Regions from separate parts of the Paenibacillus shenyangensis genome, predicted to be linked through region 1. Evidence: riboswitches for the same ligand, from Rfam matches in the RefSeq annotation. Region 1 holds a riboswitch; the other holds the start of a gene.
The links. A riboswitch is a leader RNA that binds a small molecule or an ion and turns the genes downstream of it on or off. The one in region 1 is predicted to bind S-adenosylmethionine.
Positions count from the first base shown of each region.

Region 2: another riboswitch for S-adenosylmethionine. It lies ahead of H065_RS0123755 (methionine ABC transporter ATP-binding protein); the one in region 1 lies ahead of metA (homoserine O-acetyltransferase MetA).

Region 1 covers NZ_AOIG01000003.1:124,579-140,505, forward strand. Annotated here, with positions in the region: gene liaF (cell wall-active antibiotics response protein LiaF) at 1-578, opposite strand, end outside; gene H065_RS27270 (hypothetical protein) at 752-1,129, shown strand; gene thrS (threonine--tRNA ligase) at 1,261-3,201, opposite strand; gene mqnC (cyclic dehypoxanthinyl futalosine synthase) at 3,962-5,098, opposite strand; gene budC (meso-2,3-butanediol dehydrogenase) at 5,616-6,413, opposite strand; gene H065_RS0102000 (aminotransferase class I/II-fold pyridoxal phosphate-dependent enzyme) at 6,692-7,909, opposite strand; gene H065_RS0102005 (PLP-dependent transferase) at 7,914-9,104, opposite strand; gene metA (homoserine O-acetyltransferase MetA) at 9,270-10,211, opposite strand; SAM riboswitch class I at 10,363-10,499, opposite strand; gene corA (magnesium/cobalt transporter CorA) at 10,979-11,914, shown strand; gene H065_RS24985 (HAD-IA family hydrolase) at 12,113-15,313, opposite strand; gene H065_RS0102030 (disulfide oxidoreductase) at 15,684-15,927, opposite strand, start outside.
Region 2 covers NZ_AOIG01000035.1:34,869-50,795, forward strand. Annotated here, with positions in the region: gene H065_RS0123700 (peptidoglycan D,D-transpeptidase FtsI family protein) at 1-106, shown strand, start outside; gene H065_RS0123705 (peptidoglycan D,D-transpeptidase FtsI family protein) at 542-2,545, shown strand; gene H065_RS0123710 (metal ABC transporter solute-binding protein, Zn/Mn family) at 2,837-3,904, shown strand; gene H065_RS0123715 (metal ABC transporter ATP-binding protein) at 3,955-4,746, shown strand; gene H065_RS0123720 (metal ABC transporter permease) at 4,761-5,678, shown strand; gene H065_RS0123725 (metal ABC transporter permease) at 5,668-6,558, shown strand; gene H065_RS0123730 (Cof-type HAD-IIB family hydrolase) at 7,141-7,890, shown strand; gene H065_RS0123735 (DUF456 domain-containing protein) at 8,116-8,601, shown strand; gene H065_RS0123740 (putative polysaccharide biosynthesis protein) at 8,854-10,488, shown strand; gene H065_RS0123745 (thioredoxin family protein) at 10,522-10,878, shown strand; gene H065_RS0123750 (COX15/CtaA family protein) at 11,231-12,244, shown strand; SAM riboswitch class I at 13,032-13,187, shown strand; gene H065_RS0123755 (methionine ABC transporter ATP-binding protein) at 13,326-14,342, shown strand; gene H065_RS0123760 (methionine ABC transporter permease) at 14,342-15,016, shown strand; gene H065_RS0123765 (MetQ/NlpA family ABC transporter substrate-binding protein) at 15,110-15,927, shown strand, end outside.

The sequences.
Region 1 (15,927 bases):
GTACTGGATGTATAAGGTTCTTTTTCCTGAAATGCCGGGTCATTACGGTATGCCCGTTCGGACGGTTCCTCATATTGCTGTCCAAATCCCTGGCGCGCTTCCGGTTCCGGTGGTGTCTGTTTGCCAAGCTTTTCATTAAACAGATCATCCAGTGCAGACGGTACAGGTGGCGGCGGTGGTGCATCGTATGAAGGTGGCTCTGGTGCTTCTGGTGTTTGATGCATATCCCGACGCCGGCGGCGTTTTTCCTTTTTGCCAAACAATATGTTCACACCGGCAACTACCAGTATGACCGGCAATAGCAGACGAATCATATCGCCGATAGAATAATCAAACCATCCCAGATTGCGTCCCAGAAAATAGCCGCCCAGAATCGTCATAATCCATCCACCAATATCTTTTTTGCATTTGAACAAAAGTTCATTCAGACCCATCTCCAGCAGGATTAATGGCCATAACAGGAACAGGACATCCCCAATTCCCCATTCGATCATATTCATGCGGTTCAGGAGGAACACCAGGCCGACCCCTATCAGGGACAATCCCCAGAAGGTTTTGCGAAACATATATCTGTTCATCTCTATTCCTCACTTTCCTCTATTTCAGCTCGATCTGTACATCTTATATGTAGTGTAATGCCTAATCCATCTTCATCGTAGCGGCAGCAGGCTGAAACTGTCCTCGGTCTAGAGACCGAGACGCCGTTTATTGGGCAGAATATATTGCTGTACATGACTGTTGTATATAGACTGTGACTGTGACTGTGACTGTGACTGTGACTGTGACTGTGACTGTGACTGTGACTGTGACTGTGACTGTGACTGTGACTGTGACTGTGACTGTGACTGTGACTGTGACTGTGACTGTGACTGTGACTGTGACTGTGACTGTGACTGTGACTGTGACTGTGACTGTGACTGTGACTGTGACTGTGACTGTGACTGTGACTGTGACTGTGACTGTGACTGTGACTGTGACTGTGACTGTGACTGTGACTGTGACTGTGACTGTGACTGTGACTGTGACTGTGACTGTGACTGTGACTGTGACTGTGACTGTGACTGTGACTGTGACTGTGACTGTGACTGTGACTGTGACTGTGCAAATTATACATCTGCAAGATACCTGAGTGCCGATAAATACAGAAAAACCCCGATCCTGTTGTTATGCAGGGATCGGGGTTGAGTCTATCGTATTACACAGCCGAAGCTGTTAATGAACTACAGCTTAGGCCGTTAATAATCAAGCGTTCTGTGTGAATTAGAAAATAGTGCGGTCAGCGATTTGCTGGCTCAGCAGCTTGGATGCTTCTTCCAGAGACATTGTACCGATATCGCCTTCGCCACGTTTACGGACCGAGACGCTGTTGGCATTCATCTCATTCTCACCGATAACGAACATGTACGGGATTTTCTCCAGTTGGGCTTCACGAATTTTGTAACCCAGCTTCTCGTTGCGCAGATCGGCTTCAACGGTAATACCGCTCAGACGCAGCTGATCTTCGACTTTGCGTGCATAATCATCAAAAGCAGTCGATACCGGGATCACTTTGGCCTGTACCGGCGACAACCACAGTGGAAGCGCACCGATAAAGTTCTCCAGCAGGAAGGCAGTAAAGCGCTCCATTGTACTGATTACGCCGCGGTGGATAACGACCGGACGATGTTTTTGTCCATCATCACCGATATATTCCAGTTCAAAGCGCTCTGGCAGCAGGAAGTCCAGCTGTACAGTAGACAGTGTCTCTTCTTTACCCAATGCTGTACGAATCTGTACATCCAGCTTCGGACCATAGAATGCGGCTTCGCCTTCAGCTTCGAAGAATGGCAGATCCAGTTCTTCCACAACTTCACGCAGCATACGCTGGGACATTTCCCACATTTCGTCGTTCGGGAAATATTTCTCGGTATCCTGTGGATCACGGTAAGACAGACGGAAGCGGTATTCTTCGATACCAAAGTCTTTGTATACCTGCTGGATCAGCTGAATAACACGTGCAAACTCATCCTTGATCTGATCCGGACGTACGAACAGATGCGCATCATTCAGTGTCATTGCACGTACGCGATGCAGACCTGTCAGGGCACCGGACATTTCATAACGGTGCATCATCCCCAGCTCGGCGATACGGATCGGCAGATCACGATAGCTGCGCAGATCGCTCTTGTATACCATCATATGATGCGGACAGTTCATCGGACGCAGTACCAGTTCTTCATTGTCCATGGACATAACCGGGAACATATCTTCCTGGTAGTGCTCCCAGTGACCGGATGTTTTGTACAGCTCGACATTACCCAGTACCGGTGTATAAACGTGGCTGTAGCCCAATTTTTCTTCCAGATCGACGATATAGCGCTCCAATGTACGACGCAGCTTGGCACCATTTGGCAGCCAGATTGGCAGTCCTTGTCCTACCAGAGGCGAGAATGTGAACATTTCCAGCTCTTTACCCAGCTTGCGGTGATCGCGTTTTTTTGCTTCTTCCAGGAAATGCAGATGCTGTTCCAGTTCCGGCTTTTTGTTAAATGCTGTTCCGTAGATACGCTGCAGCATTTTGTTTTTGCTATCTCCACGCCAGTAAGCACCTGCTACGCTCAACAGTTTGAATACTTTCAGTTTGCCTGTGGACGGTACGTGAGGACCACGGCACAGGTCGAAGAATTCGCCTTGATCATAGATGGTAATGATGCTGTCTTCTGGCAGTGCTTCGATCAGTTCAATTTTATATGGATCTTCCAACTCGCCAAAGATTTTCAGTGCTTCTGCGCGGCTTACTTCGCGGCGTGTAATCGGCAGGTTTTCGTTAACGATACGTTCCATTTCTTTTTCGATCTTTTGCAGATCTTCCGGATTCAGAGAATGTTCCAGATCCATATCGTAATAGAATCCGTCTTCGATGACCGGACCTACGCCCAGCTTGACTTCCTTGGCGCCAAACAGCCGTTTGACTGCCTGTGCAGTCAGATGGGCGGTACTGTGACGAATCACTTCCAGGCCGTCTGCGCTGTCAGCGGTCACGATCTCAACCAATGCACCGTTGTGCAGTGGAGTGTTCAGGTCAACGACGATACCGTCGAGCTTGCCTGCCACTGCGTTTTTGAACAGACTTTTGCTGATAGAAGATGCGACATCTCCGATATTGTTTCCTTTTTCATACTGACGGACCGAGCCGTCAGGCAATTTGATTTCAATAGCCATAATAAATGTCCTCCTTAGATGTTCTCACTTTAATCTGTATAAACAACAAAAAACACTCATCCCTATAAAGGGACGAGCGTTAGTATACACACGTGGTTCCACCCTGATTTGACTCTGATCAACAGAATCCTTCATTAGCATCTGTTAACGGAGATGAACCGATCATGCTTACTGCCGATACACCTGAATATCAGGAAATGCCGGGTTCAACATCATTGCTCAAAAGTGGTAAGTGTATAGATGCCGATGAAGGGAATTGCAGCGTGATGATTTCCCTCTCTCTGAACTGGACAGTGCTATAACTCATGTCTTTATCATTGCATAGATATTTGAATGTAAATCGTGTAAGGTGTTGCTTGCTTCAATTATTATAAAAGTGTGACGTGTAACCGTCAAGGATGAAATATGTACAGTACTCCCTATTTGCTGTGAATAATGAGGTCTTTCGCTTAGAGTCGGTCTTTTTAAAAAGCATACTTAATAAAAAACTTATCTTTGTATACACATTTATGGCTGACCATGACCTTGAATCGAATAATATACTACAACAGGTACGATTATAAAAATAAAAGCAAAAATAAGAAGAAGAATAATTAGCCGTTTATTACTCACCATCATACACCTCAAATTCTATTTTATTTATAATCAAATTGATAACATACAGACTTAATCAGGAAATTGAATATACAATAAAATGATCTGTAATCCTCTATAGGACTACAGATCATTTTTCTTTAGGAAAATGCCATTTGCAAAATGATTAGTTTTGCATAATAAAGTCGCGCTGGATTTTGTAGCTCTCATCATCAAATACTTTGAGGATGTTGTACTTGGTATCGCGCTGTGCCGGAATCTTGCCAGCGGCGCGGATAATATCCAGGGTCTGCTCGATATTAACCTTATGGGTAGTACCTGCAGCAGATACGACGTTCTCTTCCATCATCGTGCTGCCGAAGTCATCACAGCCATATTGCAGGGACATTTTGCCCACTTCCGGTCCCATGGTTACCCATGAAGATTGGAAATGCTTGATGTTGTCCAGCACGATGCGGCTGATCGCTACATTCTTGAGATACTGCTCCGGCGTTTGTTTCTCTGCTTTCATATTGGTATTATCCGGCTGGAATGTCCAGGAGATAAATGCCAGGAAGCCTTCGGAATCATAGCCATTCTGGATACATTCATCCTGGGCTTCGCGGACACGCAGCAAGTGCAGCGCACGCTCTTCCATCGACTCACCGAATCCGATAACCATGGTTGCTGTCGTATTCATACCCACTTTGTGTGCTGTCTGCATCACGTCCATCCAGTCGCGCCAAGAGCCTTTGAGACGGCTGATTTTGCGGCGTGTGCGGTCATCCAGAATCTCACCGCCACCACCTGGCAGGGAATCCAGACCTGCTTCATGAATCGCACGAATGGTGTCTTCCATCGACATACCGGACAGCAACTGCATTTTCATAATCTCCGCCGGGGAGAAAGAATGCATTGTAATATTCGGGAAGTGCTGCTTGATTTTGCGCAGAATATCCAGATAATATTCGAACGGCAATTCAGGGTTTACTCCGCCCTGCATCAGAATTTCTGTTCCGCCTACATCTTCGGTTTCCTGAATTTTTTGCAGGATAACTTCGTCAGATAGTACATAACCTTCTGCCGAACCGGGACGACGGTAAAACGCACAGAAACGACAAAATACGTCGCATACATTGGTGTAATTGACGTTGCGTCCGATAACGAAAGTGGTAATAGGGTCCGGATTTTTGCGGATCATCATCTGATTCGCCACATGGCCCATTTTCTCAATCTGATCGGATTCATATAGTGCAATAGTATCTTCCAGGTCCAGACGTCCACCTTGCAGGGCTTTTTCCAGGATACGATCTACTGTATTCATATTATAGCCTCCTATAACCTATTTCAGGCATCAAGGTATGATGTCGAAAAGTAAATTAGATGTTGTTTAATTCATATTCCAGTAATGTCATATATCTGTCATATCTAAAAATTAAAATAATTTCAATAGCGACATGTATTATCGTAACATATTTCACATTTGAAAAACAGGGATGGAAATGACAGTCTGGTGATTTTTTGCGATAAAGTTACAATTTCCGCATGCTATTACGGAAGTGTACCGGAAGCTTTTCCATTACCTCTTCCTTATAAAAAGCCAACTATTCACTTTAGTATCCTGTGCTGTATCCAATCATATAAAAAGGGAAACGCCTGCATAATACAAGGCGTCTCCCTGTGATACGTATATAATCAACAAATCAGATCATTTTTAAATAAGAAAACAATTATTCATCCGAACCAATGGATTCATTAGCACCTTCTCGTATCCATCCTCTATACAGGTGATATATTCAAACGGGAAGCTAACTGCAATTTATCCTATCGCAAATCCAACATTAATTGCCAAACTCGCGTGGTGAGTTGCCTTGTCCGTTCGAAGCAATCGTACCGCCATCAACTGGCAGGATCACACCTGTAATATACTGGGCATCCGGGCTGGCCAGGAACAGATAAGCAGGTGCTACATCTTCGGCATCAGCGATTCGCTGCAGCGGTACACGTGATTTGAATTTCTCAACCAGTTCTTGTCCGCCTTCTTCCATCATTGGCTTGGTCATCTCGGTGACGGTAAAGGCAGGGGCAATCGCATTGACGCGTATTCCTTTTTCCCCGAGCTGCAATGCCAGTGACTGAACGAACAGGCTGATCGCTCCTTTGGTGGCATTGTATGCAGGGTGCGGCCAGTCACCTGCAAGACCCGATACGGAAGAAGTCGCAATAATCGAACCTTTGGATTTTTCCAGATGAGGTACGACTGCACGTGCCAGATAAACCTGGGAGTCTACGTTCGTTGTGCGCATATTTTCCCAGTCTTCATCAGTCAATTCTTCAATCGGACCTGCTACGGATACACCGGCGTTGCTGATCACCACATCCAGCTTGCCAAAACGATCTACGGTCTGCTGCACCAGCGCATCCACTTCAGTACGTTTGCGCACATCGGTAGGTACGATGAGATAACGATTATCAGCGTAGCCTTCCACAATTTCTTTCATTTTATCTTCACTGCGTGCCGCCAGTACGACATTCGCTCCATTTTGCAAAAAGGCAGTAGCTACAGCACGTCCAATTCCTGTGCTTGCACCGGTAATCAATACAATCGAGCCGTCAAAAGGATATTTGTTCTGTGTCATATGCATTCCCTCCAGATGTGTATAAATTCGACGTTCTCACGTAGGGTCATTACCCGCTGAAATGGAATATAAACGATGAGAACGGATACATGAAATTTGAACATTTAGTGAAAGGAAGCATAGACCGTACTTGGCTTTACAAAATGGATGTATCTGGTCCCAAAAGAGGCCCCGTACTGTCAGGCAAATGAAAAAGCACTCTTACCCTCAGGCAAGAGCACTTTTGATACATTTTTTCTAATCCGTTTCTTCATTTATATACTGCTATATACTGCATTCTAATTACCCAGCGCCTGCTCCAGATCAGCGATCAGATCCTCTACATCCTCAAGTCCAACGGACAGACGCAGCAGCCCATCGGTAATACCGCGCTCTGCCCGGACACCTGCACCCATCGCTGCATGGGACATCGTCGGCGGATAGGAAAGAATACTCTCTACTGCTCCCAGACTTACCGCTACCAGAGGCAGCTGTACACGATCCAGCACCTGCTTGGCACGTTCACCCGAACCCACATCAAAAGAAATAACCGAGCCAAAGCCTGTTGATTGGCTCACATGAATCTCATGTCCCGGATGTTCCGGCAGACCTGGATAATAGATACGCTGGATATCACTGCGTCCACTCAGCCATTCTGCCAATTTGGCGGTACTTTTCTCCGAATGGTTCATTCTCGCACCCAGTGTCTTCATCCCGCGCATGAGCAGCCAGCAATCCTGCGGACCCAGCACGCTGCCAAAGCTGTTCTGCAGCTGCTTAAGCTGCTTGCCCAGCTGTTCGGTACGCGTTACTGCCAGACCGGCGAGCACATCACTATGACCGCCGAGGAACTTGGTCGCACTGTGCAGTACAATATCGACACCCAGTTCGATCGGCCGCTGATAATAAGGAGTCATAAACGTATTATCCAGCAGGGTGAGCAGATGATGCTCTCTCGCCCATTCGGTCACTGCATGAATATCGGTAATTTTCAATGTCGGATTGGAAGGCGTCTCCATATACACAGCACGCGTATTGGGACGCAGTGCTCCTTTGACCTGTTCCAGATTGGTCATGTCGACAAAGGAAATCTCGATATTCATCCGGTTCAGAATCGTTGTCAGCAGACGATACGTACCGCCATATACATCTTCGGTGACAATGACATGCTCACCCGCCGACAGCAGGAAAAATGCGGTCGAGATCGCTGCCATCCCCGAAGCAAAAGCAAATCCATCGGTTCCACCTTCCAGCAGGGCAATATAATCTTCCAGCGCCTGACGCGTCGGATTGCCGGAACGACTGTAATCATGCAGCGGTGGATTCAGTATATCTTCCTGATGAAAAGTCGATGCCTGGTAAATCGGCACACTGGAAGCTCCAGTCGCCCGGTCAATCTCGCCACCAAAATGGATCAATTTGGTATCCAGTCCACGCGCCTGCTGCGATCCTCGAACAGCTGTATGCCGCGCCGAAGCCGAGGTCTGATGATTGTTATGTTCCTGATTGCTGGTCATCTGTTCACGCCCCTTCTACTTCAAGTCGTGCCGCTTCCAGTGCATGATCCAGATCGGCAATCAGATCATCTACATGCTCAATTCCTACCGAGAAGCGCAGCAGACGATCATCCACACCAATCGCATCACGAATTTCCAGCGGAATATCAGCATGTGTCTGAATCGCCGGATAAGTCATCAGTGATTCCACACCGCCCAGACTTTCGGCAAAAGCAATCAGCTTGATATGACGCAGCAGCGGCTCTACATAACGTGCATCAGTTACTTTAAAAGAGAAAATGCCGGTATTACCGCTGGATTGACGATTCTGTACTTCATGACCCGGATGATCCGGCAGTGCAGGGTAATAGACCTGGGCAATCTGCGGATGCTGCTGCAAATGAGTCGCTATCGCGGTCGCATTATACTCGTGACGCTCCATACGCAGAGCGAGTGTCTTCATCCCGCGCATCAGCTGGTAGGAATCGGTTGGTGACAGTACGGCACCGATCGAGTTATGCAGAAAAGCCATTTCCTCGGACAATTCCTTGCCTTTGGTAATAATCAGGCCTGCCAGCACATCATTATGACCACCCAGATATTTGGTCGCACTATGGATGACGATATCCGCTCCCAGCTCGATCGGACGCTGGAAAAACGGAGACAGCAGCGTATTATCCACGACGGTCAGCAGATTGTGTTGCTTGGCCCAGCCTGCTACTGCAGCTATATCGGTAATCATCATGAGCGGATTGGTAGGCGTCTCGATAAATACCGCTCGTGTATTCTCCTGGCGAATCTGCTCCATCGCTTCCAGATCATTCGTATCCACATAAGAAGCAGTAATGCCAAACTTGGACAAAATGCGCTCCAACAGACGGTAAGTTCCTCCATACAGATCCAGGGAAACGATCAGATGATCGCCCTGTCCAAACAGAGAGAAAATGGTCTGTAGCGCAGCCATACCGGAGCTACAGGCAAAGCCGGCATCACCGGATTCCAGTTCGGCGGCTGCCTGCTCCAATACTGCTCTGGTCGGATTCGTCGTACGGATATAGTCAAAGCCTGTGCTCTTGCCCAGTGCCGGATGACGGAAAGCGGTAGATTGATAGATCGGAAAGTTAATCGCTCCGGTTACCGGTTCCTGCACAGAGCCAATCTGTGCCAGCCGGCTTTCAATATTAAGGGATTCGTTTTTTGCGTTGTGTTCCGTCATTCGTAATTTCCTCCTCCGGGATATGTGAGCTGTAGGTTGGTGATTTGGATGATCAATGTTGCGCCAGGTACAGTGCTATACTTCTGGGCACAGTGTTATGATAATTTGCCAGTTTAGTGGTACCTATCGTACGTTTTTCATTCCCAATCTGGTAAAAGCTCGCATCTAAATGGAATACTGCCCCACTTCAGATTTCTCATTGCCCAGATCATATGGAGTCTCCTGATATACGTAATAATTTAGCCAGTTGGCAAACAGCAAATTGGCATGTGCACGCCAGGTGGACGGCGGGGTACGTGTTGGGTCGTCATTTGGATAATAATTTTTGGGAACAGCAATATCCATGCCTCTGGCGATATCACGGTCATACTCCCATTTCAGGGACAATGGATCGTATTCGGAATGACCCGTGACGAAGATCTGCTTGCCATCTCGGGTAGCTACGATGTATACACCGGCTTCTTCGGATTCGGATAGAATCTCCAGCTCTTCCACTTTGGCAATATCTTCATGTCTCACTTCGGTATGGCGCGAATGCGGTGCATAGTACAATTCGTCAAAGCCGCGCAGCAGTTTGACATTGGTTTTGTTGAGCGTATGTGGGAAAACGCCAAAGCATTTTTCTGGCAGATCCACTTTGGGAACGCCAAAATGATGATAAAGCCCCGCCTGCGAGGCCCAACAGATATGCATGGTCGAAGTAACATTCGTTTTGCTCCAGTTGAAGATTTCCTGGATTTCTTCCCAGTAGTTCACATCTTCAAAGTCCAGTGTTTCTACCGGTGCACCGGTTACAATCAGACCGTCAAAGCGCAGATGACGTACTTCCTGGAACGTTTTGTAAAAGGTGTTCAGATATTCGGCAGATGTATTTTTGGACGTATGCGATTCGGTATGCAGCAGATAGATATCCACTTGCAGCGGACTGTTACCGAGCAGACGCAGCAGCTGGGTCTCGGTCGTTTCTTTGGTCGGCATCAGATTAAGTAGTGCTATTTTGAGTGGACGAATATCCTGATGATACGCATGGGAATCGTCCATAACGAAAATATTTTCTCCAGCCAGTACTTCTTTGGCGGGCAGGCTATCCGGGATTTTGATCGGCATGTGAATTCACTCCTTGGGGTCAATGAAAGTTGGATGGATATGGATGTGCATGCAAGATGGAGAATACAGCGCTATATATGCAAAAAAGACCTTTCTCTGTCTTGCATACTGAGAAAGGTCATATCCGTGGAGTCCACGTCTATAAGCGCCTCTCTCATCTGTCAGCAGATACCAGATACTTCATCGTAGGATGTACCTGTATCTCTGCTAGAATTAGCACCGTACGGTATATGACCGCCGGTTGCCGGGCTTCATAGGGCTAGTCCCTCCACCTGCTCTTGATAAGATTCGCTTTATTCAATTATTGGTATAAGTATAAGATGGTTGCTGCATATAAACTGCTTTTTATGAAAAGCCAGCTGCGCTTATTTCGACAAGCGCTGAATTACTTATATCATAATTTATACTAATTCTGCACCTATCGTCAAGGGTAAGTTGGGCCGATAAATAAGTTATCAGGCATGATTGTTTTTAAAGCTTGAAAGCCTGCTGTCCCCACGGTATACTTAACAAGTATTTGACGTATTTTCATGTTTTTCATAAAAGTAATTGAATCCAAAGAGGTGAATTTCAAGATGGAAGGCGACCCGAGGCCCAGCTGGCAGTACAGGAAGTCACAACTGCAGGAAATGAACGACAATACGATACCAGAGGAGCGCGCCATGTTTGAAAAGGTACTTTTTTCATATAAAGCGAAGCTTTAAATAAGTATGTATGATTGCCGTGTATTTTCCTGCTCACTTTAACCAAAAAAGGAGTAGAGGAATATGAAAATTCGGCACGTGAATGCTGGTAACTTTACACTCATTGAAGATATTAATGAAGCGCTGGTGGCTCCTGAAGAGGGATTTTACTGGATTGACGCTGGTCTTGATGACCTGATCCTGCTTCAACCGCTGTTTATGCTGCATGATCTGGCTGTTGAGGATATGATGGGCGATGAAGAGCAGCGTCCAAAAATTGAAATCTACGAGAGCCATTATTTTATCGTTGTTAACAGCATTCGTTTTGACGATGAAGAGATTTTCCTGCGTGCATTGAATATTTTCCTGGGACGTCATTTTATCATCACAGTGACCCGTCAGAAAATAAGTGAACTACGGACGCTCAAGCCGATTCTGTGGGAAGAGGAAGTAAGTCGTCCCGACAAATTCATGTATTTGCTGGTCGATCTGGTAGTGGATAACTATTTTACGGTCGGTGACCGAATCGAAGACCAGATTGAACGTCTGGAAGAAAATATCCTGATGAATACCAAAAAGTCGCATCTGAACGAAATTATCGGTCTGCGCGGCGAGATTCTCTGGCTTAAGCGTGTACTTGGTCCTCAGCGCGAAGTTATCAATACACTGAATAAAAAAGATCTGCGTCTGATCGATGACCAGCTTCAAAAATACTTCAGTGACGTGTACGAGAATGCGGTCAAAGTCTCCGAGATGTTTGACACATTCCGCGATCTGATGGGTAACTTACGTGAAGCCTACCAGTCCAGTATCGCCAATCGTGCGAATGAAATTATGCGCGTATTTACCGCGATTACGACTATATTTATGCCGCTGACCGTAATTACCGGTATCTACGGAATGAACTTTGAATATATGCCGGAATTGAAGTGGCATTTTGGTTATCCGATGGTAATTGGTATTATGATTATTCTCGGTCTGACCATGTTCTTCACTTTCCGCAAAAAAGACTGGATCTGAAATGAATAAAGCTGTCCTGCCCTGCTTGTAAACAGGGATCGGGACAGCTTTTTTTGTGTCTTGCAATAGGTTACGGTTCATCTGATTCAAGCAAATTATCTGTTCACGGCGGCTACCATTCTGTTCCAGATGGGTTAGATAGCCTGCTAGACTTTATTAGCATGTTTTCACTATGAACACTCTAACATAGACCAGTGATCAAGGAATCTCCATCCATCTTTTCATAGTCTCTGCATTCAGGTGAGTCAGGCTGGCTACGGTAAAGTGCGCATGATCCACAACGTGCTGGATATTGACACCAATCGTCTTCATGCCGACTTCACGCACAGAACGCAGGCAATCTGCGGAATCCTCGATAACCATACAATGATAAGGGTGTACATTGACCGATTCTGCCGCAAGCACGAACACTTCCGGATCGGGCTTCGGATGTTCAATATCCTGCGCCTGAATAATCGATGCAAAATAATCAATAATACCAAGACGTTCCATAATTTCCTTGGCATCCGGCCGATCTGTCGCGAGCAGTACCGTTACATCCTGCTCTTTGAGCTGCTGCAGCAGTTCAATGGAGCCGGGCATTAGATATTCACGATAAATATATTCATGAGACAAAGGATTACTCAGTACCGAAGGATCCCATTCCGGTGACGGCTGGTTATCCATGATAGTATCTTCCCCATCATTGCTCTGAACAGCTGATGCATCTTGAGCCGGTTCCGACTGGGCAGGTGATGTGCTGTCTTTGGATTTGGATGTGTTGTTTTGTCCATCAGACGATGCTTTCTCAGTATCAGCCGAAGTACCTGCGGCTTCGGTACCTGTGCTGCTATCCGCTTCGCCATCTACCGTAGATGGAGCTGACGGTTCTGTAACCGAATGGTCCGGCTTGCCATTGCCTTCTGATGATGGGCTGCCTGCGCTGCCAAGTACTCCATTCTCATCCATTTCCACTGTAGGAGGCTCTTCTGGTACATAAGTTAATGGAGGCAGCTGCGCAGGTGTACCGCCAAAGTAAATATCCTGCTTCTCCGGCAGCGGCATCAGTACACCCTCCAGACCGAAAATAACAGCCTGCAGCGCGCGATTCTTCATGATCAGCGGCTGGGTCAGAGCGACCAGTCGTTCATGTCCATAATGGGTGACGATTATAGGTTCACCGCGTACCAGTCGATACGTGGTCAGATTGTCCTCAATTGTAATCTCCAGCAGACGCTTCTGGAACTGTACGCGGAAGCTGTAGCGTGTCCAGCCTGGTGGCAGCTTCGGTTCAAAATGAAGCTTGCCTGCATATTGACGCATACCTGCAAATCCGCCAACAATGGTCAGCCAGCTGCCTGCCATGGAAGCGGCGTGAATACCGTCTTTGACATTGTTATGGAAATCATCCAGATCCATACGCGCCGACTGGATAAAGAAATCATAAGCAGGGTCCATTGTTCCAAGCTCTGCAGCCATAATCGCATGGATCGCAGCAGACAGGGAAGAGTCATGTGTGGTCAGCGGCTCGTAATACGCATAGTTCCGTACCTTTTCCATTTTGGTAAACCGATGTCCCAGCATATACATCGCCAGAATCAGATCGGCCTGTTTGAGTACCTGATGGCGGTAAATAACGAGCGGGTGAAAATGCAGCAGCAGCGGATATTTCTCTGCCGGTGTATTTTCAAAATCCCAGATCCCTTTATCCAGGAAGGAATCATCTTGTCCGATCAGACCACTCTGACGATGAATATACATAGAATCTGCTGCTCGTTCCCATACATCGATCTCTTCATTGGTAAGTCCCATCGGGCTAAAGATCATCGCTTCATAGGAGTTGGGATCGGTATCATACCATCTTTTAAGTTCACGGGCAGTGAATTCCAGCTGATCCTTAACCATCATGTTCGTATAGGTATTGTTATTGACCATTGCGGTATATTCATCCGGTCCGGTTACTCCGTTGATACAGAAGCCTTTACCCGGAATCCAGTCCCCTGCAGACATGAAGAACCGGCAGGTCTCTACCAGCATCTCAAGTCCCTTGGTTCGCAGGAATTCCTGATCGTCCAGCGCTTCTGTATACTGAATAACCGCATGGGCTACATCGGCATTAATATGATACTGCGCAGTTCCGCCCGGATAGTAAGCAGATACTTCTTCCCCGCCGATTGTACGCCATGGATAGAGGGCACCCGATCCTGCCATCTCGACAGCACGCTCTCTCGCCTTGGGCAAAGTATGATAACGGAATTCCAGAAGCTGATGTGCCAGATCCGGCTGTGTGTACAGGAAGAACGGCATAATATACGTCTCGGTATCCCAGAAATAGTGACCTTCATAACCTTCCCCGGTAATCCCTTTGGCACCGATATTGGTACGTCCATCACGGCCTACAGACTGGAACAGATGAAAGGCATTGAAACGCAGTCCCTGTTGCAGTTTTTCGTCGCCTTCGACCTGAATATCGGCGGTTTCCCAGAATTCATCCAGACGCTGCTTTTGCAGATCAGCCAGCGCTTTGAATCCATCTTTCATGACATCCTTGAGCGTGGATTCTGCCAGAATAGGCAGATGTTCAATCTCGTAGTCTTTGGAGGTGTAATAGACAATCCCCTTTTCCAGTACAGCCTCGGTATCCTGCTTGAGATTAAAGGTAAAATGTTTCTCCAGGCGCTGTTCCTGCTGTTCGCTTTTTAGCTTGTATTTGCGGTTCGCCCGATGATCGGCAGCGCACCAGAGGTGGAATTCCGTCTCGGAGGTTTGCTGCTCCAGTGCTATACGGGTACCTTCCTCATGCTTGCCAATCGTATTCAGTACCTGCCCTTTAAAAGCGGCTCCGGCACGTGGATCGCCTTCGGAGATTTCATTGTGCACTTCGCCGTTCAGTGCAGAGACGAGAGTGATTTCTCCCGAGAAATTAAGCGGCTTCACCGTGTAGCGAATCATTGCTACATGCTTGTTGGCAAAAGACACCAAGCGTTCGATCCGGATCGAAATACATTTACCTGTACCACTTTCCCAAGTGATCTGGCGGGTAAGTATACCGGTCTGCATGTCCAGAGTACGTTCATAATCAATCAACCGTCCGGCAAGCAGATTGAAGCGTTCTCCCTCGATCCAGAGCTCGATAATCTTGCTGTCTGTCACATTCAGCATCGTCTGCCGCTTGCGCGCATAACCATAGGCCTCCTCACCATACGTGATATCTGCCGAATCATAAAATCCATTCAGATATGTACCATTTAGTGCATCCACTTCCGGTACATCCATACCTTCCTCAAAGTGGCCTCTCATCCCGATATAGCCGTTGGCTACGGTAAAGACTGTCTCACTGCGGCGGTTATACTGCGGATTATATAAAGTTTCTCGAATCGTCCACGGTTCTATTTCATAGATCGTTGTTCCTTCTCTCATTCCGCTGGCTCCTTTCTGATTTGAAATGCTGCTTCAGATTATGCTGCTTCTAATAGTAATGTCATAACTGCCATTGCTGTCTACAGGTGCGTACCTAATTCAATTGCATAAACATACCCTTGAAATAATTAACCATATTTCAACCATGAAAGCTCTTACAAAAAAATTAAAGCAAAATAAATTTGAATAACCCGAATAAAACGGTGACCAAAAATGCAATAAACTACAATTCCGGATATAACAAAGGTCCCTTTCTACTTAAGATTATAGAAAGGGACCTTGCTGTTTACAAGCATCAGAATAAGATCACACTCCATACATTGGCACTTCCATTGTTGTCAGGTGCTTATGAAGCGATAAGATTCTGTTGTTATTCTTCGTCATAGGCGAATTCAGCATCAGCCACTTCATCATATGCACGGCTTCCGCGCCATAGCAGCAGGGCAATCAGTGCGAATGCCACAAATGCCATAAACGGAATCGTGATAAAACCAAGCAATTCGAAATACGCCTGATTACAGGGCACTCCTGTGGTACACGGCGTTACACGTGCAAGTGCAGGAATATGTTCCTCTGCATAATGATACAGGGAAATGAGGCCACCTATAATACTG
Region 2 (15,927 bases), on a different contig from region 1:
GGTAGCACGCAAAATTTTCGAAGCCTATGATCAGGAATACGGTCTGGATGGCATACCGAAAAAGACAACTGCGGCAGATACAGAAGCACAGGACAGCAATCAATAATAAAGTAAGATGAATTTTCGGTTTAGACAGTCATTGAGTATAAGGGCTAAACCTAGACGGATAATCATAGTTAGGCAGCAGGGAGCAGACGATATAACGTTTGCTCCCTGTTTCTTTTTATGGATAATAAACAATAATGATATAGTATTGTTAGGTCGATTACTGTCTATTTCCATATAGCAGGTATGGACTACCTTATATAATGATATCAAGCAGAAGATGATACGTAACCATTACAAGACGACAATTATGAGGTTTGTCAGCAGTCTGCTGGTCTTACTGGCTAATGGGGTTAAATAGATATTGCATCTAGGATGTGTTACTACGTCTGGTTATGCTAAAATGAAGAAACAACTACATATTATGGAATGCCAGATTAATCAGGCACTCTAAAATACAGTACACACCTAGAATTAGAGGAGGTTTATAACGTTCATGAAAAAAATAGGTTCATCCGAGTCGGAAGAGTTTGAAGAGAGTCACCGACGCCAGTTTTCGATCCGGCTGAATATTTTCTTTTTTGCTACTTTTCTTATATTCACTGTGCTTGTGGTACGGTTGGCTATTTTGCAGTTTGTGGAAGGGCCTACATTGACGGAGGAAGAATCAAGTATTACCAATAATGAGACACCGATTCTGCCGAGCCGCGGAATTATCTATGATGCTTCAGGCTCCAAGATCGCGTATTCGATTCCAACACAATCGCTGTATTTTACATTGAATAAAGATTATCAGCTGGAAAAGAACAAACCGGAATTTTACAAAATTGTCGGGGACCTGAAGCGTGTATTTAATACATACGGTGATCCGGACAAAAAAATGACGGCTGACGAGATTATTGATGCAATGGATATTACGTATCGCAAAAACTTCGGTTATACGCCGCGCCGGATTAAAAAGGATCTCAGCAACAAGGAAATCGCTTATTTCCTAGAGCATAAAAATGAGTATCAAGGTATTGAAGTCCGTGAGGAAAGTATTCGTCAATACAGCCCAGATCGCGTAGCAGTTCAGGCGGTCGGTTATCTACAGGGGTTCTCTGGCGTTAAAGCAACTGTAAAGAAATACAAAAACAGAAGCAATCTTAGCGGAGCAGATAAACGTTATCTGGATACAGAGTTTGTAGGTATGGATGGGCTCGAGTACATGTATCAGGATGAATTGCGTGGTAAAAATGGAGTACGCAGTACTCCAGTAAATGCCTTAAACCGTGCTGATGGACGTAGTGAGCTGACTCCTCCAGAAAAGGGTCACAACTTATGGATGACCATTAATAAAAATGTACAGCTTGCTACACAGCAGGCGATTACCAATCAGGTCGCCCAGCTACGCTACCAGCGTGGTACGGGTAATGCACTAACCGGCTATGCAGTAGCTATGGAAGTAGAAACTGGTAATGTAATCGCGATGGCAAGCATGCCAGATTATGATTCCAACATCTGGTCCAAATCACCGTCAGGACAACAAATTGCAGATCTGGCATCCATTTACCCGAACGGTACCATCCGAGAGATTTATAATGGACGACGCGCATCTTCCATGGTGTTGCTTGGCTCCGTTATCAAGCCACTCAGTGTAATGATTGGTATGAAGGAAGGACTATTCACTGCCGATACATGGTATTACGATCGTGGTTATGCCGAGTTTGGTAAAGCGGGACATGAGACCAGAGTACGAAATGCATTGGGAGAAGTACTGAATTCATTAAATCCGACAAAAGCTATTGAAAAGTCTTCGAATGCTTTTATGGTTGATATGGTTGGTAAGCAGCTTGTTGTTAAATATGGCAGCAAATCGATTGATGTATGGGATAAATACATGAAGGAATTCGGTCTTGGTGTATCGACCCAGAGTGGCCTGCCTTATGAAAACGAAGGCCGGGGCGAGTATACGAATCTCAAGGCAGCAGGTAGTGTGCAGGCTGCGATGGCGTATGCTTCCTTTGGACAGCAGGGACGTTATACAACGCTCCAGCTTGCCCAGTATGTTACTACCATTGCCAACAAAGGCAAACGCCTCAAGCCGCAATTCGTCAGCAAAATTACTGATGCCAAAGGTAACGTTGTAAAAGTAACCAAGCCGGAAGTGCTCAATACCGTCGACTTCCCGCCGGAATACTGGAATACCGTTATTAACGGAATGCGGAGTAAAGTGGAAGTACTGAAGAATTACCGCTACGATGTAGCTCGTAAAACTGGTACCTCCCAGCAGTCGGTATACGGCAAAATTGTCGATAACGGTGTATTCATCGCCTTCGCTCCACGTGATAATCCAAAGCTTGCGGTAGCCGTAGTTATTCCAGAAGGCGGATTCGGTTCCAAAAGTGCGGCACCTGTTGCAGTCAAAATTTTCGACGCGTATGATCAGGAATACGGTCTGGATGGCATTCCAAAGAAAAATACATCGACCAGTGAAGGTGAAGAAGCAGCATCGCAATAATGGACTTTCGATGATTTTTCCAACAATAGTAGGAGCTATCCTATTGAACAGCAAGTCAATCAGCATAAAAGGCACTTTCCTCTGCGGAGGGAAGTGTCTTTTTTGTGTATGCACAGTCTGGGTTTTAGCACTTGCATTTTGACATTTCACCCCTTAAAATTTGCACTAAGGAAACATTATTTCTTTATATAAAAATAAAGTCATATGGGCAATATTTTTGTTGGGTAGCAATAATAATCCGATTGAAACTGCACTTATAACATCTGCTAATAAAAGAAAAGGAGAGAAATGATGAAGCGAAATGTAAAAACACAAAAATTACAGAACAAAATAAAAGCCTCTATCCTGAAGCACGTTCAAACGATCAATAACCGTAAAACGGTAACCAGCCAAGCGAGCAGTTCTAACAATAAGCGGCTTACAAAATATATTACTGTATTTTTGGGGTTGCTACTGCTTATATGTATTGCCGGCTGCAGCAACCCTTTTGGATCGGAAAATAATGCCGAAGCCGAATCTACAGGCAAATTTCGGATTACAGCTACTACAGGGATGATCGCGGATGCTGCCCGTCAAGTAGGCGGAGAGCATGTATATGTAACCGGTCTGATGGGCCCCGGCGTGGATCCTCATATGTACAAAGCTTCCCAAGGTGATATCCGCAAGCTGGATGAAGCCGATCTGGTCTTATATAACGGACTGCATCTGGAAGGCAGTATGACAAATATTATGGAGAAAATGAGTCGGACACGTGACGTAACCGCTGTAACAGCTTCAATTCCGACCAGTGAGCTGCGGCAGAGCGAGGAGAATTCCAGCGAATATGATCCGCATATCTGGTTCGATGTGAGTCTGTGGATGCAGGCAGTCGAGCAGATTCGGGATTCGATGATCGCATCCGATCCTGGTCATGCAGAAGATTACCGGATCAATGCAGCAGCCTATTTAGCTGAACTGAAGCAGCTGGATAAAGAAGTCCGGCAGCAAATTGCCCGCATTCCAAAGCAAAGCCGCGTACTTATAACAGGTCATGATGCTTTTGGTTATTACGGAGATGCATATGATATCGAAGTCCGCGGATTGCAAGGGATCAGCACAGCTTCCGAATATGGTTCACGTGATGTAAGTGAGCTGCGCGATATGCTGGTAGAGCGCCGTATCCAGGCTGTTTTTGTAGAAAGCAGTGTATCTGCCCGCTCTATGGAAGCTATTATCGCCGGAGCTGCGCAGCAGGGACATACTGTCCGTATCGGTGGTGAATTATACTCGGATGCGCTGGGTGAACAAGGCAGTGCTGCCGGAGACTATATAGGGATGGTTCGCCATAATACAGAGACGATTGTAAAAGCACTTCGGTAATCACCAATGACCCTTATATTCAAATCCAATTCAACAAGGGAGGAATCAATATGAATAAAAAACCTGTAAATATGCCTGATCATACAGCAGTCAGTCCGTTACATGCTCAAGGAATCACCGTAGCCTATCATAAACAGCCTGTTGTACAAAATGTATCGTTTAAGCTGGACGAAGGCCGGCTGGTCGCGTTAATTGGCCCCAATGGAGCCGGCAAATCTACTTTGCTCAAAGCGATGCTCGGACTGGTACCTGCAATCCGTGGTGAAGTTAGTGTGTATGGACAGCCTTATGCCAGTCAGCGTAAACGGATCGGTTATGTGCCGCAGCGTGAATCGGTAGACTGGGATTTCCCAACCAATGCGCTGGATGTGGTATTAATGGGCACTTACGGACGACTTGGCTGGTTTCGGCGTCCAGGAAGGCAGGAACGAGAGATAGCGATAGAATCCTTGTCCAAAGTCGGCATGGCGGATTATGCGAACCGTCAGATCAGTCAGCTGTCCGGAGGCCAGCAGCAACGTGTTTTTCTTGCCCGTGCGCTTGCTCAGCAGGCTGATCTGTATCTAATGGATGAACCATTTGCCGGTGTAGATGCCGCTACTGAAAAAGCGATCATTACTCTGCTGGAACAGCTCAAGCAGCAGGGTAAGACCGTACTGGTCGTACATCATGATCTATCGACGGTAGAGGCCTATTTTGACGATGTACTGCTATTGAATCGTGAACTTATCGCAGCAGGTCCGGTAGAGATGGTATTCAATACCGAGATGCTGCAGCGTACGTATGGTGGTCGGCTGACCTTTTTACAAGATAGCGGCAGCATGATTATGACGGGGAAATAGGAGGAATAATAGCGATGGATATGCTTGTTTATATCGTTAACGATCCCAATATTCGCTGGATTATTCTCGGCTGCATGCTGCTTGGTCTTAGCAGTGGAGTTATTGGCTCATTTATGGTGCTGCAGCAGAAAAGCCTGATCGGCGATGCACTTGCTCATGCGGCCCTGCCGGGAATATGTATTGCCTTTATGCTGCTGGGAGTGAAGTCGACGGCCGGATTTCTGATCGGTGCGCTAATTGCCGGTATGCTGGCAACCGTGGGAATCCGCTGGATTACCGAATATTCCCGGATCAAGCAGGACGCAGCAATGGGGATTGTTTTATCCTTTTTCTTCGGGATTGGTGTCCTGCTGCTGACCCGCATTCAGCATAGCGGCAATGGTGGACAGAGTGGGCTGGACAAATTCCTGTTTGGACAGGCAGCTTCCATGATGCGGGAAGATCTGTATCTGCTCACCGGTATCAGCATCGTACTGATTACTGTCTGTACCCTGCTGTTCAAGCAGTTCAAGCTCGTGAGCTTTGATAGGGGCTTTGCAAAGGGACTTGGCTGGCCGGTTGTCTGGCTGGAGCAGATCATTCTACTGCTGACTGTATTTGTCGTCGTAGCAGGTATTCAGGCAGTCGGTGTAGTGCTGATGTCGGCGCTGCTGATCACTCCGGCGGTAGCAGCACGTTACTGGACAGATCGTCTGCATATTATGATCATACTGGCAGGGATATTCGGTGCTGTCAGTGGTGCTGCAGGAACCGTATCGAGCAGTATGGTCTCCCAACTGCCGACAGGACCTGTTACCGTGCTTGCAGCGACGCTGATTTTTGCAATATCTGCGCTATTTGCACCGCGACGGGGATGGCTTGCCCGCCTGTGGCAGCATCGACGGAATCGGCTGGAATGGAACAACAAGGGAGGTGTATCGCATGAGCAGTGATTTCTGGATTATGCTGACGGCAGCACTAATGTCAGCCAGCTGTGGTCTGCTGGGCTGCTTTCTGATTTTGCGTAAAATGGCACTGATCGGCGATGCGATCAGTCATGCGGTACTGCCGGGGATTGCGATTGCCTTTCTGCTGAGTGGAGGGCGAGATTCGATGGCGATGATGATCGGAGCCACTGCGCTGGGGCTGATTGCCGTATTTCTTATTCAATGGCTGCAAAGCTCCGGTATCCAGTCGGATGCATCGATCGGTATTATTTTTACCGCTTTGTTCGCTGTCGGTGTGATTCTGGTCAGTCTGAATGCTCGCAATATCGATCTGGATCTGGATTGTGTCCTGTTTGGCGAGATCGCCTATGTACAATGGGATACCTGGATGATGAATGGTATGGATATGGGACCACGCTCGGTCTGGATGCTGGGCTTTGCATTATTGGTTATTCTGACGCTGCTGGGACTGTTTTACAAACAGTTCAAAATTACCGCCTTTGATCCGGCGATGGCAGCAGCCTGCGGTATTCCGGTCATGCTGTTCCATTATCTCTTGATGGGTATGGTATCGATGACATCAGTAGCTTCTTTTGAGAGCGTAGGTGCCATTCTCGTTGTAGGTATGCTAGTTATCCCTGCTGCTACCGCTTACCTGCTGACCGACCGCCTTGGCCGAATGCTGATTTACAGCGTTATCGTTGGCGTTGTTAGCTCTATTGTGGGCTATTATACTGCCTATATACTGAATGCCTCGATCGGCGGCAGTATCGTAACTATAGCAGGTATTTTTTTCATTATTACGTTCCTGTTGTCTCCACGCCATGGTATCTTGTTCCGCAAATTACAGCAAAAACGTATGGCCTCATCCATGACGTCTAACTAAAATAATATTGGGATTTGAATAAATCAATCCTAATGGAAATAGACAGGTTTTGACGAAATGACCGGTATACTGCTGGTCATTTTTTGTTGCAGAATCAAATTCAATATATTGAACAAGGTACAACCCATTACCAGCAATCCCTTAAAATAAAAGAGTCAGTAACAACGTGATTAATTATGAAGTGAATATTTAAGAGGTAAAAAGTAAAAAAACAAGAAATAACAAGTATGAAGTATGCAAACAGCACGGAACGAAGGCAAGGAAATAAGGGCAAAGGACGACATTGGAATAGAGGAATCTACATGTACTCCTAATTCATAGATTCCTCTACTCCACCGGAGGACGTGCCCTTATTCCTTACCGGAGTGGATACAATGTCAACCACTTAAATACATCTCCACACCACATCTATATCACAAACGTAGCTGCTGTTGCCATGTACCATTCTAACGTCCACTTTACAAAAGCTTTTGTGAGCGTTGAGCATAATATGCTAAAATACCTCTGATACGCCATAATTCGTAGCTGTTAACTTCACAGTTTACAAATAAATAAAGAAAATGGATGGAGGAACACCTCATAATGACAACACGCAAATACAAGCTGCTCGCTCTCGATATGGATGGCACGCTGCTCAACGATAATCACGAAATCACCCTGGAGACGAGCAAATGGATCAATAAAGCTATGGATGAAGGCATTCATGTCTGTCTCTCTACCGGCCGCGCAGCCAGCAGTGCATTACCTTATGGACAGGAGCTCGGACTGGAGACACCGATGGTTACCGTCAATGGCAGTGAGGTGTGGAAAACACCGCGCGAACTATATCGCCGTACATTGCTGGACCCGGATCTGGTACGCAAGATGCATGATTTGGCTGTAGAGAAGGATGTATGGTTCTGGGCGTACGCTGTCGAGCGTCTGTACAACCGTGACCGCTGGCTGGAAAATACACCGCTGGAGCAAATAGAATGGCTCAAATTTGGTTATAATACCGAAAACGATCAGCTGCGTCATGAGATCCTGATGGCACTGCAGGATATGGGCGGTCTGGAGATTTCGAACTCTTCTCCGCACAATCTGGAGATTAATCCACTCGGCATTAACAAAGCAGCCGGTATTGCCGAAGTCTGCCAGTTGCTGAATATTGACATGTCCGAAGTCGTCGCGGTAGGTGACAGTCTGAACGATCTGGCTGTTATTCAGGCAGTAGGACTGGGTGTAGCCATGGGTAACGCTCAGGAGACGGTCAAACAAGAAGCTGATCTGGTGGTAGCCAGCAATAATGATGACGGAATTGTCGAAGTCATTCGCGATCATATCCTGATCTAATCTTTTTGTGTTCTGTTGATCTCCTGCATTTTGAAACCAATGTGTCATTTGGACAGTATACAGGTATACAAATAGTAGAGTATATCTACGGGAACGATTATGCTGATCTGCGCTGGATACAGAGTAGATGCAGTATGAAGACACCCCAAAGTTAATGTCTGAATGACAGGAATGATGATGTGCCGATTCGGATCGCACGAAACGGTCAAAGGAGAGAGACGAATGATGGAAGTAATAGGTTGGATACTGGTCATTGCTCTGTTTGTGGTAGGGATGCTGGGTACGATATATCCTGTACTGCCGGGAGCATTGGCGATATATTTTGCATTTTTCGTATACGGATGGTTTTTCTCGTTCGCTGAGTTTGGACCATGGTTCTGGATTATCCAGACCGTTATCGTAGTTGTGCTGTTTGTAACAGATTATCTGGTCAGCGCCTATGGCACCAAAAAGTTCGGTGGGACGAGGCTGTCGGTTATTTTGTCGACTATCGGTCTGATTATCGGTCCATTCGTTATTCCGGCCTTCGGTCTGATACTGGGTCCACTGATCGGTGCACTTGCCGGAGAGCTGATCAGCGGCAAGAACTTCCAGACTGCCCTCAAAGTAGCCTGGGGAACGATGCTAGGACTGCTGTCCAGTGCCATTGTAAAAATTATTCTGCAGCTGGCTATGATCATCGTCTGGATTATCTGGATTGTGGTACATTAAGCGAGTGTGCATTGCGAATTACGCAACAGCTTGTCTATAATAGTAATGCTGACGTAAGACGACGACCGGAAGGCCAATCAGCCTTCCGGTTTTTTGTGCCGGTTCGGTTACATAGACAGTCTGTAAGCTTCAGGATTTTATTGCTGATTCCTGCTGTACCTACAATAGTCAGCAGGTGACAAAGCAAAACATATAATGAAACGATTTAATTAGTATGCATCCATGATGTGACTGGAGAGAAGGGGAATTATTTTGGCTAAGGCAGAATCATTTATCAAAGGAACGATCATCTTGGCCGTGGCGGCACTGGTCGCCCGTGTGCTGGGACTGGCTCAGCGTGTACCGCTGGAGCATTTGTTAGGTTTTACCGGGGATGCGGCTTTCTCGATTGCCAATAACGTGTATCTGATGCTGCTGGCCGTCGCTACAGCGGGTATTCCAAGTACACTCAGTAAAATGGTATCCGAGCGATATGCGCTGGGACGTCCGCATGAAGCACAGCGCATTTATTATGCAGCACTGCTGTTTGCCGGAGCGGCAGGGGTGGTCATGACACTGCTTCTGTACTTCGGAGCGCCTTATTATGCAATGTTGTCCAAGGAGCCGGCGGCGGCATTATCCCTGCAGGCGATTGCACCATCACTGCTGTTGTTCCCGGCGATTGCCATGATGCGTGGTTATTTCCAGGGACGCAATATGATGATCGCAGGCGGTGTCTCCCAGATTGTAGAGCAGTTTGCTCGTGTGTTTACGGCCATTTTGCTGGCGTATCTGCTGGTTCGTATTGGTTATGGGGATGTGGAAGTTGCTGCAGCAGCTTCATTTGGTAGTGTACTCGGCAGTATTGGTGCTTTTGTGGTAATGATTTACTTTACACTCAAGCTGCGCAAACAGGATGCCGCGAACCGTCTGGAAGTGAGAGCAGACGGGGAAGCCGTTATTCCGTTAAGCCGGATTTACAAAGATATTTTCAAATTATCGATTCCAATCGTTATTGCTTCCCTGACGATTCCGGCAGTCAATATTATCGACAGTACCATCATCAAACCGCTGCTGATTGATCAGGTTGGCAATCTGGCGGCAACGGCTTCACTCGGGATTCTGGGACAGCGTGCGCAGAGTATAGCGGGTATTCCCCCGATTCTGGCGATAGCGCTGAGTACCTCGTTGATTCCGATTATCTCGGCCGCCTATGCCCGCAAAGAACAGGAGAATCTGCAAAAACAGATGACCCTTGCCCTGCGAATCTCGGTACTCACCGGTGTTCCAATTGTACTGATGCTGGCGACCGCTGCTTATTGTATTAATGGATTATTGTTCAGCTCACGTGACAGCGTAGGGGCAGATGCACCAAGTATTATTGCGCTGCTGACTATCTGTACGATTTTCCAGATTACGATGATGACCAGCAACTCCATGCTGATCGGAATCAATAAAGTAAATCGCTCGATGGTCCATGTACTGGCCGGAATTGCACTCAAACTGGTATTGAGCCTGGTGCTGTCGCAGTTTCTTGGCATCTACGGTATTATTGCTGCGACCGGATTATGTTTTGTTCTGATTACGATTCTCAATCTGCGCTCCCTGCATCAGGTCGTTAACTTCTCTGTATTGGGCAGCCGCTGGCCGGGATTCCTGGTTACGGTTGTTGTGCTTGCACTGGTCGGACTTGGCCTGAATCAGGCAGGAATCGGATTGACGGCATGGATGAACGACAGGGTTGCATTTTTCATCGGTTGTTGTATGGTAGGAATAGCGACACTGATAGTGTATCCGGTGATGCTGGTGATCTTGCGCGTAGTACGTGCAGAGGAATTGTCTTCGTATCCGAAGCCGCTGCGTAAGCTACTGACACCACTGATGCGCCTGCAATCTCGCAAAGCCTGATTATTTATTATTCATCAAGGAGGGTATAACCCCATGCAAATGATTAATTCAAGCGAAAGCTTTTATACAACTATTAACTCTGCCAAACTGACTGTAGCTGTCTACAAAGCTGACTGGTGTGTAGATTGTAAATTTATCGATCCATTCATGCCGGAAGTGGAAGCCCAGTATGCAGATCGTCTGCAATTGGTCGAAGTGGATGTGGAGAGTGTAGGAGATGTGAGCCAGGAGCAGAATATTATGGGTATCCCAAGTTTTGTAGCCTATGCCAACGGCAAAGAACTGGTTCGCTTTGTAAATAAAGCCCGCAAGTCACGCCAGGAGATTGAGCAGTTCCTCGATCGTGCAGTAGCTGTATATGCGGCGCTGAATACACAGACAGCCGAGTAAGAATGTACACTTGGAAAAATATAAAGGATGATCATTTGATCACTTAGAAAGGCATGGAAGATCATCCTGCCATATTAAAAAGCAGCTTTCTCCAAGCATGGAGCTTGCCGGAATCAGGGTAACACGAATTTACCAGGATACCGCAAGCTCACGGAATGCAGGAGAGGCTGCTTTTTTATAAATCCTGTATCCGGGTATCAAACATCATATCGACACCTGTTCGATTCTGTCATACTACAGAGATTGATCATTTTTTGTCACAAACCTGCCGCTAGGAACGAGCCAGAATTGATATAATAAGATTGACTTCAAATGAACGTCACTATCATATAAATAGCGGGTGATTCTCATCATGGCCAAAAAGCCACTAATAACAATTAAGCAACTGAAATGGCTGAGCTATATAACCTGTCTCGCCATGTTTCTCGCAACGATGGGCGGCCTCGTCGTAACCAAAACAGGTTCCGGTATGGGATGTGGAGCCCAGTGGCCGCTGTGTCACGGCCAATTTATCCCGGCTTACACGATCGCTTCATTGATTGAATATTCACACCGTGCAGTCAGCGGATTTGCCGGACTTACGGCACTGTTTTCTTTTATCGGATTTATGTTCTTTAATAAAAACAAAGAGCTGCGCGTGTATGCTGCATTCACTCTGTTCTTTGTTATTTTGCAGGCGATTATGGGCGCATTTGCAGTAGTATTCTCCCAATCGTCTCCAGTCATGGCACTGCATTTCGGTTTCTCGATGATCGCATTTGCCAGCTCCGCGCTGCTCGCCTTCAGTGCACGCCGACTGCATCTTCGTCAAAAGATTCATGATATCGCCGATGAGCCTCCAGTTAGCAAAGGGTTCCGCAACCTGACCTGGTTCGCTACAATCTTTACGTATATCGTCGTGTACACAGGAGCATTTGTTACGCATACCGATTCCCGTGGTGGCTGTTCGGGCTTCCCGCTCTGTAATGGAGCGATTATCCCTGAATTGTCCGGCGGTGTCGCAGTAGCCTTTTTGCACCGTGTGGCTGCTGTCGCACTCGTGATCGTGATCGCTATTCTCGCCCATTATGCCTATCGTCGTCATCCGCATAATCCGGGCATCCGCAAAATGGGTCTGCTGGCTATCCTGCTGATCCTGCTGCAATTCGTTAGCGGAGCAATCAATATTTTCACCATGTATGTACCGGAAGTCTACTTCTTCGCTACGATGTCACATACCCTGATTATTCAGTTCCTGTTCGGTGTTCTCTGCTACATGAGTCTGCGCGTATGGCAGCTCAGCCGCGGTTCCTACGGTCGCCTAGCACCCAACGCATGGGGAGAAGGTACAAGGACAGCCGATCAGAAGACAGGTACCGTACACTGATTGCGTATAGTGTCTTATGAATTAAGTCTGCAATCAGGTTCGCACATAAAAATGGAGTTTATATCGCATCTGCATATTATGTATTCTACAGATCATTCGTCTAATTGATCCTCCAGCCGTCCATTAGTTATTTGGACGGCTTTTTTATTGGTATCGCTAGACAGAGCCACATATAAGCAAACACAGCAAACATTTACCGTAGTGCCCCTATCTTTGTCTAAAACAAAAATTCCCACCTTCCTCTAGCTGCGAGAAGAGAATTCTACCAATGACCGACATTTAAGAATGGAGATCGACCGCTGCAAGCGGTTGTTCAGGATCTCCATTCTTAACCGGAGAGAATGGTAGAATCTCTTCTCGCAGCGAATGAAGCATACCCTCACGAAGCAAATGAAACATCCTCTCACGAACCAAACCCCAAATCAACAACACCCGCCTCACCAAAATTAAAGTCCATGAAAATCAATTTTCTTTGCATAACTATTCCTCCAACATCAAAAACAAAAAAGCTCTAACATATTCGGCCCACCTGGACGAAAAAGTACTAAAGCCCACTAACTTGCTACCAAACGGCTCCAAAGCCCATCCAGAGGCAAGTTTATTAGCACGCTGACCAATTTCATCCTTTAAATATGTAACTTTTTACTAATCCCAAGTATTCTGATGAACTTTAAAGACTATTTGATGAAATTTTGCTGAATCTATCGAAAATCCATATATTTTTGCTTTACAAACGATGTGATCTTCAATATACTGAGTAAAGATTTTCATTCGACGTTTTCATATTTTCTTATCGAGAGTGGTGGAGGGACTGGCCCGATGAAACCCGGCAGCCGATTTGGAAATGACCGTTAAGGTCTTATTTTCCAAATGACATGGTGCTAAATCCTTCAAAATGGCAGATGCATAATTTATAGCATCCTGCGATTTTGGCAGATGAGAAGGCAATATCTAGATGATAGAGAGCCCTTTTCTGCAAAGGGCTCTTTTTGTGTATAAAGCGGTCGCTTGAAGAACAAATAAGGACATAACAGCATGAAAGCTTGAAATAGAGCAAGATGCGAGGAGGAGGACCAGCAGCTTGATTCAACTGGAGAATTTGACCAAAACCTATGGCAAAGGCAAAAATGTAACCCCTGCCTTGTCCGAACTGAATCTCTCGATCGAACGTGGCGAGATTTTCGGTGTTATCGGCCATTCGGGTGCTGGTAAAAGTACACTGATACGATGTATTAATTTATTGGAGCGACCAACATCCGGACGGGTATGGATCGATGGAGTGGATCTGACCCGGTTGAGCAAGTCAGCCTTGCAAGCCCGTCGCCGCAAGATCGGCATGATCTTTCAGCACTTTAACCTGTTGTCTTCGGCTACCGTCTATGACAACATTGCTTTTCCGCTGCGGCTCGTCAAGACCCCGGAAAAGAATGTACGTGCCAAAGTAGAGGAATTGCTCGCGCTGGTCGGTCTGGAAGCTCATGCAAGCAAGTATCCGGCCCAGCTGTCCGGTGGACAGAAGCAACGTGTCGGTATCGCCCGTGCACTGGCAAGTGATCCGGATGTGCTGCTCTGTGATGAAGCGACATCCGCACTCGACCCGCAGACGACAGATTCGATTCTCAAATTGCTGCTGGATATCAACCGCCGTTTTAACCTGACCATTGTGCTGATCACCCATGAGATGCATGTGATCCAGAGCATCTGCGATCGTGTCGCTGTTATCCATCAGGGCGGTATTGTGGAAAAGGGTCCTGTGGCTGAAGTGTTCCTGAAGCCGCAGCATCCAGTTACCCGCGACTTTATCAGCCGTGAGTACAGCCAGGCTGAACTGCTGGATACGGCGCTATCTGCACCACATGGTGCTTCTGCACTGGCTGTAAAGATTTCGTTCCTGGGAGATAAGACATACCAGTCTATTCTGTCACAGACCGTGCGTCAGACGGGGGTAGATTTTGCCATTATTCAGGGAACCATCTCCACACTGAAAAATGTGCCTTACGGACAGCTGATTGTCCGTTTTGAGGGAGAAGAGGCGCTGATCCGCCGTACGATTGAGATATTGACCGGCGAAGGCCTGGATGTGGAGGTGATTGAGTAATGGATGTAGGTGCACTTGATTTTACGCAGGTAGACTGGACAGAGTTTGGTACAGCTACAAAGGATACACTCGCCATGCTCGGTGCTTCGGCATTGTTCACCCTGATTCTGGGATTGCCGCTGGGAATTATCCTGTTTATGTCGGCTCGCTCGACATCGCCTATTATACGTGTGGTATACAGCGTACTATCGGTAATTGTGAATATTCTTCGCTCGGTTCCGTTCATTATCCTGATCGTGGCTTTGCTGCCGCTGACGGATAAGTTGGTCGGTACGACGATTGGTGTCAAAGGAACGATTCCGCCGCTCGTCATTGCAGCAGCGCCGTTTTTTGCCAGACTGGTAGAGACAGCATTGCGTGAAGTCGATCGCGGCGTAATCGAAGCTGCTCATGCGATGGGCGCTTCCGTATGGCAGGTCATCACCCGGGTACTGATCCGGGAAGCGATGCCTGGACTGATCGCTGGTCTGACAGTCACTGTCGTCGCTCTCGTCTCCAATACGGCGATGGCTGGTATGGTAGGCGCAGGGGGACTTGGAACCCTGGCGATCAACTATGGATATTACCGCTATGAGACAGCCGTTATGCTGGTAGCTGTCGTGCTGATGGTCATCATTGTGCAGGTACTGCAGATGATTGGCGACCGTCTGGTGATTTATTTTTCAAGAAGATAATAAGGAAGAAACGTCGGTACAGCCTGTATCATTCGTTCTGAACTTCATATCTTCATCCTATATACCAAACTATCTTAAAGGGGATAACACACAATGAAAAAATGGGCACTCGCTCTGATCAGCATCATGCTGATCGCTGTCGTCGCAGCTTGCGGCAATAAAAATACTGGAGATTCCGCCTCATCTGGCGCAGCTGAAGGCAGCAAGGAAGTTACACTGCGCGTCGGTGCAACAGCTGTTCCACACGCAGAGATTCTGAACCACCTCAAGCCAATTCTGGCTAAAGAAGGGGTCAACCTGGAAGTCGTTGAATTCACGGATTACATTCAGCCCAACGTACAGCTGAATGACAGCAAGCTGGATGCGAACTATTTCCAGACCAAGCCTTACCTGGATGAGCAAAACAAATCCCGCGGCATGAATCTGGTAACGGTACAAGGCGTACACATCGAGCCATTCGGTGGATATTCCAAAAAGTACACTTCCCTGGATCAGCTTCCTGACGGCGCAACGATTGCAATCCCGAATGAAGTATCCAATGGTGCCCGCGCACTGATCCTGCTGGCAAATAATGGTCTGCTCGAACTGAAAGACAAAACCAATATCACTTCCGATGTAAAAGATATTACTGCTAACCCGAAAAACCTGAAATTTATACCCATGGATGCAGCAATGTTGACTCGTCAGCTGAACCAGGTTGATATGGCGATGATCAACATGAACTATGTACTGGAAGCCAAAATTGATCCTAAATCTGCACTGGTAGTTGAAGACAGCAGCGCACCATACGCGAACTATCTGGTATCCCGTGAAGACAACAAAGATTCCGAAGCGATCCAGAAGCTGGCAAAAGCACTGACTTCCGACGATACCAAGAAATTCATCGAAGAGCAGTACAAAGGTGCTGTAAT